Regions from separate parts of the Flavihumibacter sp. genome, predicted to be linked through region 1. Evidence: riboswitches for the same ligand, from Rfam matches in the RefSeq annotation. Region 1 holds a riboswitch; the other holds the start of a gene.
What was found. Region 1 has a riboswitch for thiamine pyrophosphate ahead of V6M43_RS16225 (PSD1 and planctomycete cytochrome C domain-containing protein). Riboswitches for the same ligand answer to the same signal wherever they lie in the genome.
Positions count from the first base shown of each region.

Region 2: linked by a shared signal. The riboswitch ahead of V6M43_RS14525 (TonB-dependent receptor) and the one ahead of V6M43_RS16225 (PSD1 and planctomycete cytochrome C domain-containing protein) in region 1 are both predicted to bind thiamine pyrophosphate.

Region 1 covers NZ_JAKFDQ010000016.1:312,258-320,171, forward strand. The annotation lists gene V6M43_RS16195 (MFS transporter) at 1-956, opposite strand, end outside; gene V6M43_RS16200 (hypothetical protein) at 967-1,260, opposite strand; gene V6M43_RS16205 (LacI family DNA-binding transcriptional regulator) at 1,539-2,546, shown strand; gene V6M43_RS16210 (hypothetical protein) at 2,550-4,244, opposite strand; gene V6M43_RS16215 (DoxX family protein) at 4,325-4,768, shown strand; TPP riboswitch at 4,857-4,954, shown strand; gene V6M43_RS16220 (hypothetical protein) at 5,074-5,196, opposite strand; gene V6M43_RS16225 (PSD1 and planctomycete cytochrome C domain-containing protein) at 5,323-7,644, shown strand; gene V6M43_RS16230 (DUF1501 domain-containing protein) at 7,647-7,914, shown strand, end outside.
Region 2 covers NZ_JAKFDQ010000011.1:92,844-100,757, reverse strand. The annotation lists gene V6M43_RS14530 (rhodanese-like domain-containing protein) at 1-289, shown strand, start outside; gene V6M43_RS14525 (TonB-dependent receptor) at 521-2,869, opposite strand; TPP riboswitch at 2,933-3,042, opposite strand; gene V6M43_RS14520 (head GIN domain-containing protein) at 3,140-3,859, shown strand; gene V6M43_RS14515 (head GIN domain-containing protein) at 3,879-4,592, shown strand; tRNA gene V6M43_RS14510 (tRNA-Met) at 4,704-4,775, shown strand; gene V6M43_RS14505 (sensor histidine kinase) at 4,810-5,847, opposite strand; gene V6M43_RS14500 (sensor histidine kinase) at 5,844-6,896, opposite strand; gene V6M43_RS14495 (ligand-binding sensor domain-containing protein) at 6,877-7,914, opposite strand, start outside.

The DNA of each region.
Region 1 (7,914 bases):
AGCGGCGAGTACCTGTCTGCAAGTCTTCCGCCAAGGAAATTACCCGCAGCCATTCCAAGTCCCGCCACTATCATAATATATGTGATCTTATCATCTCCAAAGCCTGCAACTTCTGTCATCATTGGAGCGATATAACTTATCCATGCAAATAATCCACCGGTACCAATTGCTGAGATGGCTATAATGATCCATAGTTCCTGTTTGCGAAACACCTGCAGGTTATTTCTAAACCCGGTGGTTCCACTTGCTGCCAGTGACGGCATCCAGCGACGAATACTGATTGCAGCAATGAAACCTATGGCCGCGATTAGCATAAAGGATATTCTCCAATCGAGGTTATGGCCGATATAGGTACCCAGGGGCACACCAATTATATTTGCCAATGTTAATCCAGCAAACATCACGGAAACAGCCCTGGCTTCTCTTCCGGGTTCTGCTAGTCTGCTGGCAACTACGGCACCCATACCAAAAAAGGCTCCGTGAGGAAGGCCTGAAAATAGCCTGGTAATAAGAAGCATTTCATAATTAGGGGCGATTGCAAACAGGCCGTTAAACAGTCCAAACAGAACCATCAGCCCGATCAATACTTTACGGGGAGGGTAGCTGCTGGCCAGACCTACCATCAGGGGGGCACCAATTACAACACCAAGGGCATATATGGAGATGAGGTGCCCTGCGGTTGGAATAGAAACAGACAGTGAAGTTGCTACATCAGGCAGCACCCCCATCATCATGAATTCTGTCATGCCAATGGCGAAACCGCCAATGGTAAGGGTAAGCAAACTGCTTTTAAGCGTTCCTTTACCTGCCTTTTTATTTTTCTCTATTGTTTCACTTTTAAGTTCGGTTGTTTCTGCTTGCATGTTCTCTGAATTTTCGGTTATGTTTTTTTTACTGGCAAGTGCTACATAAGCTTTTCGTTTAGAGATGTGAGGAAAATATATTCTGTTGTTCATAACTGTTTTTTTAAATAATGCGGACGTATTTGCCGGCATCACTAACCTGTTTGATAAGGTTCAGGTCGCTGCCTGCATTGCCGGCAAGTACTACTAAGTTGATTGAATCATCCTGGAGAATGGCATGGAGACCTTCCACCAGTTCTGCTCCAGGATATTTTGTTTCAGCCATCCGGGCCGGAAGGGCTTCGTTGATCAATACTTTCTTCAACTGGTAGCCGTTCTGGATGCTTACACTTGAAAGGGTAGCTTCCTGTATGCCTGCGCCAGATGCAATCAGGCCGATATTTATAGAGGTATTCATTTTTTTGTTTTTATCTGTGTTCATGATTATAAAGCAAAATTACATAATATTGTTTAAACGATTAAACAAGTATCAAATACTGTGCCTGGTGATAACTGAGATTTAACACAACAGTACATGGCCTTCTGGTTATTGATTATGACAAAACCTTGATTATTAAGTAATAATATCCTATTTTTGTTTAAACGATTAAGCGAATGGTTTATCTACAATTCCGCTTATAATTCCATTTTCATCCATTTTGGCATGAATTCAACCTCGATTGCCTGTTTTGTCATATGAAGAAAAAAGTATCACTTAAAGATATTGCTAACAGGGTAGGGGTGTCTACCGCCCTGGTTTCTTATGTGCTCAACAATAAGAAAGAAGGTCGGATCAGTGAAGAATCGGCTCGTAAAATCCGCGAGGCCGCCCGGGAAATGAATTACCGCACCAACCAGATCGCCAGAAGCCTTAAAACAAATAAAACATTTACCATCGGACTGGTGATCGCTGATATCTCAAATCCTTTCTTTTCCCGCCTGGCACGTATCATTGAAGACGAAGCAGAATTAAAGAATTATACCGTCATCATCGGGAGCTCCGACGAAAAGCCCGAGAAATTTTGTAAGCTGGTGGATACATTCCTCGATAAGCAGGTAGATGGACTTATTATCGCCGCCACAGATGGTACTGAATCATGCCTTAATGAACTGATAGAAAATAATATCCCATTTGTTCTGGTGGATCGGTATTTCCCCGCTATCCATGCCAATTACGTAGCCCTCGATAATTTCAAAGCTGCTTTTACTGCCACCCAACATCTCATTTCAATTGGTTGCAATAATATCGGGATGGTAACCTATGAAAGTCCATTGTTCAACCTCACCGAACGTAAAAAAGGATTCCTGGCGGCGCTGAAAGAAAATGGTAACCGCAATAATCGCAGCCGTCTTAAAGAGGTATCTCTCAAAGCAAGACAGGATGAAGTTGAAAAGGCCGTGGCTAATCTTCTATCAGCAGCTCAGCCCGTAGATGGATTATTGTTTGGTTCCAATACCATTGCTGTACAGGCAGTAAAATATATTAACACCCTGCCGCTTAGGGTACCAAAAGATCTTGCCCTGATCTGTTTTGATGAAACGGATTCTCTCGACTTATTCTATGCCCCGCTTACTTATATCCGTCAGCCACTTGAAGATATGGCAAGGCAGGCAACAGCAATTTTGTTAGACCGGATTGATAAGAACAATAAGATCACACAGGTAAATATTGAAGGGGAACTCATTATCCGGAAATCGGCTTAGCGCCTACTCATGGATGGTAGCCCTGTCCTTATCCAAACCTTTTTCCCCAATTCCGGTATTGCCTTTTACGCCGTAAAATACAGTCTTCCAGATCAGGTTGAAAAATGCTTTTGTAGGATCACGTCGATAGGTGACCCTGTATGTATTCGGATGCCTGTCATCGTTAGTATTATTAGTACGCACAAGGAAGGTATTTGCGAGTAAACTCACAACACCACTTTTCTTGTATCCGTCTGATTTGTCTTTCTTCATCACTTCAACCTTTAAACCCTCATAGGCCATAGTGGTTGTTCCAGTTGCCTGCCTGTCATTTCCGTTAAGCCGGAATGATAGCGAACTGATCTTCCCTTCCTCTAGCTTAACATTACCCAATGGAAGTATTGCTTCATTCAGCAATCTAACATCAAAGGCACCCATTACAGCATTCACTGTAAAACTTCCATTTCTGTGATCAGGAAAATTAAAGCGCACATTTGTGTTTATCTTATCCATGAACAAAGCCTCAAAACTTGCCTCCAGTGGCGATAAAGTTGAATTGCTTTTCTTCACAGGGCCCAGCTTGCCATTGATATTACTGAAACGTATTTGTCCCGTTGCATCACCATCTGCATTTCTCTCCCGGTACCTTACACGCCCATCCTCAATTATAATTTGGCGTACCTCCATAGTATAAGGAACCCTGGCCAGCATCTGGTGAGGATATTTGCCCACCTTTGACTCAGTTAATGGCTTCTGGCTCCTGTCATTATATACTTCCAATACCGGGTTCCTTACAATCATCAGATCGCCACGAATAACACTGTCTTCCATAAAGGCATTATAATCGAAATTGCTGATGATCACCTCCCGGGCTTCCAGGTCATAAACATCTTTCTGGAGGCCTGATCTTCTGGCTACCGCTTCTGCGTTGGCCCCGGTATTAGGTTTGAGATAAATTCCACGGATGGTGGAAATACTGCTGTCATCAATGGTTAACACTAATTTATTAGCACCAAGTTTATACTTGCTTTCGCCCAGTGGTACCGATATAGTGTCAACAGATAGTACTAGTGATTTAGCAAAGAAAATGCGCGATGAATCAAATGCCGCATTGCTTCCAATATAAACAGATGCCAATGCTATATGAACCTGTTTAACTTTCTTTTGCTGGTTTTTTCGGTTGGCATAGGTAATGTTCAGGTCATTCAATTGGATACTGTCTATATGAATCGACTCCAATGCTTTCTTTACTTCCCTTACTACCTCCTTTTTATTTTCCTTCATCTCTATGGGCTTGCCTTCTGCTTCATCAAATTTGCGGATAAATAGCTCACCACCTGAAACAGTAATAGCGCCCAGACTTGCTTTATTTTCCTGCAAGAATGCCATTACATCAACATTCCTGATAATGATGTTATCAAGTTTGAGGTCATAAATAGTTGGCGGATTGTTCCCTTCCTTACGTCTTCTTCCCAGCACAACCGAATCAGTTGTTAGTTCAATCTTCCGGAGCATGACCGAACTTTTGTCTATGTCAATATTCACATCTCCTATGCGAAGCTGGTATAGGCCATCACTTTTTTCGGTTACGAGATTGACCAGTCGGTCTTTCAATTCATTCTGAAGATCAGGTGAGCCGGTGAAACGTTTAATTGCCCACCAGGCACCGGCAACCAGTAACAATACCAGTATAGCCAGTAGATAAAAGCGTTTGGTCATATGCTGTTCTTTATATAATTGTTATGCCACCCGTTTTTCGTAAATTACAGTAAGCAATTGGTCCACCTAAATTAAGTTGTATGAATCTCCTTCACCGTGTTGAGCATTGGGGGGATAGACATCACCCCGGCTGGACAGATATTATTCGTATAGCACTCGGTATCTTTTTGTGTTTCAGGGGTCTTCAGTTTCCCATGAACATGAGTACCTTGCTGGCAGAACTTCCACCTTCATTATCAGGAGGGCCCTTTGCCCTTATAGTTCTGGGACACTATATTTTTGTTGCCCATCTATTAGGAGGTATACTGCTAATCTTTGGAATGTATACACGAATCGCCTGCCTTATTCAGATACCAATACTGCTTGGTGCTATTATATTTGTTAACTGGAACAAAGATCTCTTTCGGCCATTTCCTGAATTAATCGTGTCCCTAATAGTACTAATGCTCCTGTTTTATTTTCTGATAACAGGAAATGGCAAGTACACTTTGGAAACCATAACCGGGAAAGAAAAGGAACGCTGAAGGGGAATATTTTCCACTTTTAATGAAGGTGGATTACTTATTTACAGCGAAGGTTATACTGGCATGAAATTAGAAGTATTATAAGTACAATCACTGCAGGAGGTGGTTCACATTTCAAACCTGAGAATTATACTCCCACCACCTGATCAAGGTAATGCTTGCGAAGGGAAGCAGTGAACAGATAAGGCGCCGGCTTACCCCGGTGCTTTATCATTTTATACAATCTCCATTAATTACAGAATAACCTATAAATAAAAAAGTCACCTGCGTTGTATGCAGATGACCTGAATTACTTGTTAATCATGTTAGCAGCCGGTTGCTCCCAATAACCAGTAAATGATCAGAAAGACCACTATGGTTCCCAAACATCCGCCTCCCCATTTATAAGCCCCGTAGCCCGCGATGAGTGATTTTAACCAATTTTGCATACCTAAAGTTTAAGATTTTTATCTGAATTATTGAGAATGTGTTAAAATAATTGTGCCATCTAATAAAAAATAAGTTTCAGAAATAGGTCATGGAAGTTAACTTTAAGCCACTGCTTAAGGAGCCATATGAGGAAATACCAACTGATTGCATTTTGCATGGCAGGTTTGCTTGCCTGTTTACAATTTGGCTGTTCAAGTGATAGCCGCGAAGAATCTTTTGAACTTCCGGAAACCATCAGTTATAATTTTGATATTCGCCCCATCCTTTCTGACAAATGCTTTAAGTGTCATGGTCCGGATGGTAATACAATAGAAGCGGGATTGCGATTGGATATCCCTGATTCCGCCTACGCACCACTAAAAGAAACAAAAGGATCATTTGCCATCGTTCCGGGAAAGCCTGATGAATCCGAACTGTTGCGGCGTATTAGTTCGCAGGATCCCGACTACCAGATGCCTACCCCCGAATCTCATCTTGGCTCACTAACTCCTTACCAGGTAGAGCTTTTCAGGAAATGGATACAACAAGGGGCTAAGTATGAAAAGCACTGGGCTTTTGTACTGCCTCAGAAATCACCTCTTCCTTTGTTCAAAACCAAAGAAGGGCTCAACAATGAGATCGATTATTTTATCCGGGCCAGGTTAAAGGAAAAAGGACTTGAACCAAATCCACCCGCCGATAAGGAACGATTATTAAAGCGCCTTGCTTTTGACCTTACAGGGTTGCCACCATCGGAAGAACTGATGAACAGTTTCCTGGTAGATGAGGATCCTGATGCATATACCAATATGGTAGATAAGTTACTGGACCTTCCCCAGTATGGTGAAAAGATGGCCCTGCACTGGCTTGATCTCGCACGATATGCTGATAGCTATGGATACCAGGATGATAATATCCGAACGCAATGGGCATGGCGCGACTGGTTGATACATTCTTTCAACAGCAATATGCCCTATGATCAGTTCGTTACCTGGCAACTTGCAGGAGATATGCTGCCAGATGCTACAAAAGAACAGGTGCTGGCAACCGCATTTTTCCGAAACCATAAATACACCGAAGAGGGGGGAGTTATACCCGAAGAATACAGGGTTGAATATGTGATCGATAAAACTAAAACATATGGTAAGGCAATACTTGGACTTACCATTGAATGTGCGCAATGCCATGATCATAAATACGACCCCATTTCGCAGAAGGATTATTTCAGCATCTACGCTTTTTTCAACAATACAAAGGAACTTGGTTTTGAAGGCGATATCCTGGTGTCAAAACCTGCCAAGAAGCCCATCCTGACTATTTCGGATGATGATGTCCGTAACATGATGAAGTTTATCAATAAGAAAGATACCGGCCAGTTAATGGTATCAGTTATGGGTGAACGTGACACTTTACGTAAGACCTATCTTTTAAACCGCGGTGCCTATGACCAGCCGGGTGAAGAAGTATCTCCCATTGGCCTGCAATCCGTAATGAAATATGATACCTTATCACTCCCAAAAAACCGGATTGGATTGGCCAACTGGACCGTGAGTAAGCAGAATCCACTTACTGCCCGGGTGTTTGTAAATCAACTTTGGCAGGAGTTTTTTGGAAGGGGATTGGTGAAAACATCAGGTGACTTTGGCATGCAGGGCGAACTTCCCTCTCATCCCGAATTACTCGATTGGCTGGCCGTTGATTTCATGGAAAATGGATGGAATATTAAACGGCTGGTAAAACAACTTGTGATGTCTGCCACCTACCAGCAATCAGCAAAGATCTCAAAGAAAAGTCTTGACCTCGACCCGGAAAACGTTTTTCTTTCCCACGCCCCCCGCAATAGGTTGAAGGCAGAATGGGTTCGTGATATGGTGCTTGCCAGTAGTGGACTGCTTGTTCCTGATATCGGAGGACCAAGTGTTAAACCTTACCAGCCCGACGGGCTATGGGAAACAGCTACTTCAGGCCGCGGTGAACTGGCTACATATAAACAAGATAAAGGTGATGCGCTATACAGAAGAGGGATGTACACATTTATTAAACTGACAGTACCTCCTCCTTCGCTTATGTTATTTGATGCAAGTAACCGTGATCAGTGTGAAGTGAAGCGACTGCAAACAAATACCCCTTTACAGGCCCTTGCCATGCTAAATGATCCAATGATTCTTGAGGCATCAAGGGTTTTTGCACAGCGATTACTGGAGTCTGACACTAATGCACAAACGAACATTCAAAATGCCTTCCGGAGAATTGTTTGCAGGAAAGCCACTAAAAAGGAGTTAGCTATCCTTCTGAAATATTATGATGAACAACTTGCCTTGTTCCGGTCAAAGAAACTGGCTGCAAAAGAAACCCTCGCAGTTGGAGAGTATAAACATAATCCTGATCTGGATAGCAACCTGCAGGCTGCTTTGATGAAGACTATTCACCTCATTTATAACATGGAGGAATCCATTGTAAAAACCTGATGATGGCCAAACAAGCATTGGAATACAGACTCCAGATGAACCGGCGCCGGTTTCTTTCCAGGCTAAGCCTGGGCATAGGAAGCGCTGCACTTGGTTCTTTACTGATACCCGACCTTTTCAGTGGAAAGGCCAATGAAGAAGCCATACTGGAACAGTTACCACATTTTGCCCCTAAAGCAAAAAGGATTATTTACCTCTTTCAGAATGGTGCGCCCTCCCAACTTGAATTATTTGATTACAAACCCATGCTGAGAGAGAAATTCGGACAGG
Region 2 (7,914 bases), on a different contig from region 1:
GCTAAAAAGCCGTATGGATGCAGGGGAGAAGCTGAACATCATTGATGTGCGTGAACCCGAAGAATATGCAGAGTTCAATATTGGAGCAAAGCTTATCCCTTTGGGAAAGATCCAGTCAATGCAAATTGATGAATTAGAAGACCTGAAGAACGAAGAACTCATAATCCATTGCAGAAGTGGTAAAAGAAGTATGACGGCCTGCCTCTTTCTGGAAACAATGGGTTTCACCAATACAAAAAATCTTGCTGGCGGGATGCTTGAATGGCAGGATAAGTTTTCCGGAAAGTAATTAGGTTAGAAATTATAAAACAAAAGCGTGAGAGATATGAATCCTCACGCTTTTTTTGTTACCTGCCGCCGGCAAATAAAAAGACCAGGTAAAAGATCAAAATAATAGCGACGTTCAGGGCGATGGTTTTTTTCATCAGGTACGGATTAAAGTATCTAACTATAATCCTAAATGATGCCAAAGATGATTTTTACATATAGGAGATATACCGGTAATTCTACTTCGTAATTGTTACAATCGAATATTTACTCCCGCCATCCAGTTTATTCCCGCCATTGGATAAACGTAGTTTTCCGTATATAAGGTTTTGTCGTAAATATAGCTGAAGGTATAACCGTTTGGTTCGTATAGTTTATTGAACACATTATTCACCTGCAGCACCAATCCCAGCTCATCCAGGATCTTTCCTTTTATAGTATACCGGAAACGTAAATCCTGTGTGTAAAATGCCGCCAGACTTCGATCTGCTGATGAAGTATTATCAAGAAATTGTTTGCCCACATATTTCCCGATTATTGCTAATTCTGCATTTTTAAACGGAGTAACTAAAGCAGTTGCTGTTCCTATGACTCCTGGAGAAAAAGATATATCTGTTTTATCATAAGAATTTACCTTTTGTATACCCTCATCATAATCATCAATATACTCAGTGAATCCGATCACTTTGTTTTCACTCAAAGTAAGATTGCCAATCAAATGGAGCCAGCTGGCGGGTCTTGTGGCGCCCTGTAGTTCAATTCCAACCCTATAGCTTCGATCAATATTGGATCTCGTGTAGGCACCCACATCATTTATTTTTCCGGTAAGTACCAATTGGTTCCTGTAAATCATATAATATAGATTAGCACCAAATGAATGATTGCCATTCTTTCGTTCAAGTCCAACTTCAATATCATGTAGTTGTTCTCTTTGAGGTTGTTGTTCTTCACCCGCTTCAAAGTCGTCACGGTTTGGCTCCTTGTTGCCAACAGAATAGGAGGCAAAAACATTCCACTTATTTCTGGAATAACTTATCCCGGCTTTCGGATTGAAGAAATTATATTTAGTGGCAGTGGTTATTCCCGGATTGTTGCGAAAACCGGTTATATCATAACTCACATTGCGGTATTGCAAATCCAGAAAGCTAAGCCAGTTTGTTCCAAGTTTTTGCTGCCATTTCCCAAAAAAATTAAAATCCTTTTTCAAGGCATCATTGTCATACCACCTATGATCTTTACTTATTGCATTAGTTGCCCAAATCACTTTGCCGAAATGGTTGCCATCGTACTTCGTATAAGCGCCGCCGAAAGTAAGTTGGGTTAATTTATGTTTGTACTGCAGAGAATAAGTTGCTCCATAGAAATGATTGTCGAGCCAAAGTTGACGTACCAGGTCTGTTGTTTCCAGTTCTATTCCGCCTACAACCGGATTCTCTAACCCATAATCATTGTATGATTCTTCCGCTTTATATTGTTCGTAGTATCCTCTCCCGCGCGTAAGAAAAGTTGCGAGGTTGAGGGATAACTTTTCTGAAAAAGCATGGTTAAAGAATAGTTGATAATGATCCTGTTGGTAATTGTCTGTTTCATTGTCATAAGGTTCTCCCGGCTTTTCAGTGCCTGCACTATTGAAGGTGCGGTTGGTTTTGGCCTCTGCCTGTGGAAGGCCATTCCAGGCCTGATAGGTTTTTTCTTTACCTGAAAACACATTGAAACGAATACTCGACTTGTCGTTAAGATAAGCTCCTGAAACATAAAAGGATGAAAGGTTGGAGCTTGCCCTGTCAATATAGCCATCACTTGTTATCCGTGAAAGGCGTGCGTCAATAGTGAAATGATCACTTATTAGTCCACTGCCCGCCTTAACAGTATTTTTCCACGTATTGAACGACCCATAACTATTATTAATTTCAGCATAGGCTTCTTCATTGAATTCATTGGTGCTTATATTTATACTGGCACCAAATGCCCCTGCTCCATTACTGGATGTTCCCACACCCCGCTGAATTTGAATGCTGCTCACTGAGGAAGCAAAATCAGGCAGGTTCACCAGAAACAACCCCTGGCTTTCGGCATCGTTATAAGGAATACCATTGAGTGTCATATTGATCCTGGTGGCATCGCTCCCCCTGATCCTGATCCCCGTATAACCCACGCCATTTCCTGCATCTGAACTTACCACCACAGATGGGGTTTGGTTTAGTAAGAAGGGGAGGTCCTGACCCAGGTTCTGCTTTGAAAGTTCTCTCCCTGAAATGTTGGTGTGGGCAAATGGACTCCTGTCTCCGGCCCTCACCGCCCTTACCTCAACAGGCTGTAAGAATAGATTGTGCCTTTCCATTAAAACAGTATCAACATCTTTATCAATGGTAATTTTAGTAGTACGGAAACCAATACTACTAAGCACTGTGAAAGTTGAATTTGTGGGAATTATTGCATTACCATCAACATCCGTCATCACGGTATTGCCGTTCGGTAATTCAATTGTTACCCCTGTAAGAGGTTGTTTACTCTGTGCATCAATAACTGTAAGCCGGCGTTGTTGGGCCAGCAAGGGGAGAACTGACAATAAAGCGCAAATCCCCAAAAGCAATTTTTTCATTTGAAATAATTAGTTTGAAAAAATGATTTGAGAGAAATGCTGCGAAAGCAAAAGGAGGAATGAATAGATTTGAACCACCTTCCCTGCGCAGGCATTACCCTGTCCAGGTTCTACGGGTATTATCTCAGCATCCGGCAAGTATTACTCAGCCGGGAGCACCCCGAGGAATCTGTTGATTACGATTGTAACCGAAGCGAAATTAAGGTCATTTTTTTTAAATGAGCTGTAACTTTTTGGAATTGTGGTCCGTCTCACTCAAAATACCTTTTTATGAAGAAGATAATATTGATGGCTTTCATGGTTATGGCTGCAGCAGGTGCGTGGGCGCAAACAACTACTGTTAAGGATAGTAATGCCCGCACAAGAAATGTGAGTGGTTTTAAGGGAGTTAAGGTGTCAGCAGGCATCGAATTATTATTGCAACAGGGTGATAAAGATGCAGTTGCGGTGAGTAGCAGTAATCCCGATTATACCGATCGGATTACCACCGTGGTTGAAAATGGCGTGCTTAAAATAGGGATAGATAATAAGGGGCTGGACTGGAAATGGCGCAGGAATGTAAAATTCAAGGCCTATGTTTCTCTCCGTGAATTAGAAAGTTTGAGCGCATCATCCGGCTCAATGGTCAAAACGGGAAGTGCCATTACAGTTGATAAGCTCGAGCTTGATGCCAGTTCGGGAGCAATAATCAATGCAGAATTTAAGGCAAAAAGTATTAGTTCAGATAACAGCAGCGGTGCAATAACTGAATTAAAGGGTACTGTTGACCAACTCAGTGTTGAAGCCAGTAGCGGTGCAATTTTTAAGGGATATGATATTTCCAGCTTGAATTGTTCAGCTGATGCCAGCAGTGGTGCACTTATTCATGTAAATGTATCTAAAGAACTCAGTGCCGAGGCTAGTAGTGGCGGATTGGTAAACTACAAAGGAACTGGAACTATCAGGAAAGTGAGTACTTCAAGTGGTGGAAGTGTAAAATCTAAAAGTTAATTAAGCCTAAAACACTATCATGAAAACATTATTTCTTTCGCTGCTTGTAACATTTGCCTCATTGGCGGTGAAAGCACAGAAATTCATCATAAATGATCCTAATGCCCAGATTCGTACAGTAAGTAGCTTCAAGGGCATAAAAGCGGATACTAATTTTGATGTATATATTACCCAGGGAGATGAAGATGCCGTTGCCGTAAGTGCTTCCAGCGCAAATCAACGAGATCGGATAATCACTAAGGTGGAAAATGGTATTCTGAAGATTGGATTTAATGGTAATGGATGGAAATGGACTGGGAACCAGAAACTAAAAGCATATGTTTCTGTTCGGCAACTGGAAATGATAAATGCTGACGGGGCCTGTGACGTAGAGTTGATGGGAGTAATTAAAGGTGAGAAAATGAGCATTAAAATGGACGGGGCAAGCGATATCAACGGAGAACTGAATGTTAGCGAATTAGAAATGGTACTTGATGGCGCAAGTGATAGCAGGCTAAAAGGTAGGGCAGGCTCATTGTCAGTAAAACTCGATGGAGCAAGTAAGTTCAATTCTTATGGACTCATTACTGATTTTTGCGAAGTAGATGCAGATGGTGCTTCAAAAATGGAGATCACTGTTAATAAAGAACTCACCGTGAGTGCGGGTGGAGTGAGCAAGATCGATTTTAAAGGTACAGGCGTTATCCGCGATATGAGATCAAGCGGAAACGCAAAAGTTACAAAGAAGGACTAACATAGACCGAGACCGGCAAATACATAATTGAATTTCTTAAGCTTTCACAAAAAATATATTTCAATATTATTTGGCGGGAAAACTATTGCGCTGTACATTTGCAATCCAAATCGCGAAGTAGAGCAGCGGTAGCTCGTCGGGCTCATAACCCGAAGGTCGGAGGTTCGATCCCTCCCTTCGCAACAAAGAAAAAGCAGCTTTAAATCAGCTGCTTTTTTTATGCCCCCTCCCAAACCAGGGGTAGTACTACCATAAAATTCTTTTGCCCTTCAATTACCTGGAAACCATCGTGCCGAAGCAATTTATACTTAGATCGAATGTTCTGAAGACCAATTTTCGTAGAAGTTTCCATTTTTAGCTTACGCTGGAGGTTATTGTTGATCACCAATTGTTTTGCTGAGGTTGTAAAAATCTCCAAAACCAAAGGTTGTTCCTTACTGATAATATTATGCTTCACAGCATTCTCAACCACCAGCTGTAAACTATTTGCAGGTAAAGTATAGGGATAATACTTCCTGTCGATCTCAAAGTTGATCTGGAGACCGTCCCCATGCCGTGTTTTCAATAACTGGCAATAACTCTCAATGAAAGCCAACTCTGATTCAAGCGTGGATGCATTTTCATTATTTCTTAATAAATAGCGATACACCTTGCTCAATTCATTTAGAAACTGCTCGGCCTTTTTTTTGTCTTCAGATATTAAACCCGAAAGCGTATTAAAACAATTAAAAAGAAAATGGGGATTAACCTGGCTCTTCAGATTCTCGAATTCCTGCCCCAAACTCATTTGCTCAAGTAATTCCTGTTCTGCCAGACTTTCCTTGTATTTATCTATGGTATAGATAACTTCCCATAAAGTCTCGAATATTATATTGATGCATAAACCAACAAGCAAAAAACCTTTTAAATCCTGTGGATCGTATCTGTATCCGAGGATCTCAAATAGATGGAAGATCACCAGTATCAAAAGGATCGATGGAGTCATTACCAGCAGGTTGGTGAGTAATTTATACATCACTCTTGATTTTGTCTGGTTGAGTTCCGGATATCTTGATCTGATGAAATGGTCATACTGGTAATGCAAATACCATGAACCCATACCAAGTAAGAAAATCAAAGGTGGTGCAATAAACCAGGTACGCGGATCCTTATAAAATCTTTCATCATATAGTACCATTGATAAAATCACGCAAATCACCGGCATCGATAAAAGGAAGCCATACCATTGAACGGAAGGAGGGCGATAGAATTTCATAATATTATCTCCTTTTCTTTAATCAATGGCAGAGAAATTATTCTCTGATGCTCATTTTCTGATATAATCACCTTGTTCTCCTCCAGTAACCGGTATTTATTGAGGAGATTATCCAGCCCTTCTTCATAATCAATGATGTCCTTTCTTATTCTTGGATGTACAGAGTTAGTAATGGTTAGATAATTTTCATCAGTCGTGAGTATATCAATTTTCAGTGGAGCTTCGTTGCTGGCAGAATTAGAATATATAATGTTTTCAAGTATAACATGAAGGCTTAAAGGGGGCAGATGATACTTGCGCCTGGATGCGGGTATTTCAATGTTCGCTGAAATGGCATTCCCAAATCTGGCTTTTATAAGGTATAGGTAGGATAATGCAAACTTTAATTCTTCCTCAAGAGTTACCAGTAGTTCTTCATCGCTTCTTAACATATAACGATGCACCTTGGTCATCTCATTCAGGAATTTTTCTGCAGCATCTTCATTTTCACTTATAAGACTTGAAAGTGAATTGAAGCAATTGAAAAGAAAATGTGGATTCACCTGGCCTTTTAACCCGAGTAATTTTGTTTTCTTATATGCATTTTTCAATTGTTCGGTTTCTGTGATGGATCTTTTCCAACTATTCCAGTTCACCACTGCTTCGTTCAATAGTGTTATTACCGTACTTGAAATTGTTGCAAACAGAAATGCCCACCAAACATTAGAAACGATCAACGTGCAGCTCACAACGGGAAAAATATTATGTAAAGCATACAATCCCGTGATCATAAGTATATTCATAAACATGAAAACCGGAAGCATAACAGCAATACGTCTGAATAGATCTCCATTTGAAGGAAACCGGTCTCTAATTAGAAAAGCAACTCCCCTGAAACATAAGTAGGAGAAGAAGAGAAAGCAGGCAGAAAGAGCAAAACTGCTGAAGAATATCCGGAAACTGGTAAATACACATCTTCCAAATATGATTGCATTTATGCCAATCACAAATGGTAGCATCAGCCAAAGGAATATCAGGGGCTCAGCTTTACTATATTTTCTTAGAGCCATTTTTTTCTATTCTTACTTTTAGTGTGATCGTGGATCCGCTATTGTCATCTTTTATTGTTAACAAAGCACTGATAGTTCGTGCTCTTGCTTCCATTTCTCCGATATTTTTATTGAGTACATGATCTTTTCGTTCCATGTTTGTGCCGGGCGCATTTAACGATAAAAGGAGAAGGCCTTTCTCGAAATCCAGATTTATTCTGGTCAGTTTTGCATGGGAAAGCTCCACCAGGCTTACGATCGCAAGCTTATAGATAATAATGAACTCATGACGGAACTTCATATTGAAATTGAGTTCAGAAACATTTTTTTCAATATTCACCAGAACCGTTGCACCATGCCTGCTTCGCATAGCGTGTGCAACTTCATGTATCCTTTCTATTGTTTTAGGCATGCTGTCATTAGCAGGATCAATGCTCCATAGAACGTCATTCATAGCTATTACCATATTCCTGCTTTTTTGCTGGATATCGTAAATGAATTCCTTGGATTTTTCAGGATCCGTACTGGCTTTCATACCCGCAATTTCACTTAGCACATTGATATTTTGGAGCGTGCTGTTTACATCCTCATGCAGGTTGCCAGCTATTGCACTTCTCATCTGCCACTCACTTTTGACCCTCACCTGCCTCTGCTTGTCGAGCCAGTATAATCCACCTGCAAGTGATAGTGCCAGCAGAGAATAAAACCATGTTGAACGCCAGAATGGCGCTTTTACCACTATTGGTAAACTAGTGATTTGTCCGGGTTTCCCCTCAAGATCATAAGTGGCAATCTTGAGTTCATAATTGCCTGCCGGTAAGTAACTATATACTGCCTGTTTAACAACCCCCGTCTCATTCCATTCATCTTCCAGTCCTTCCAGTTTATAATAAATGCCGTAAAGATTTTGATATGTCAGCGTTGTAAATTCTACCAGTATAGAATTCTGATCATGTCTTAGTGTAAGTACTTTTTCTTTCTCTATGGAATCTGTTGGAAGATATTTATTCATTACAGATATCCCACTGATCTCAACTTT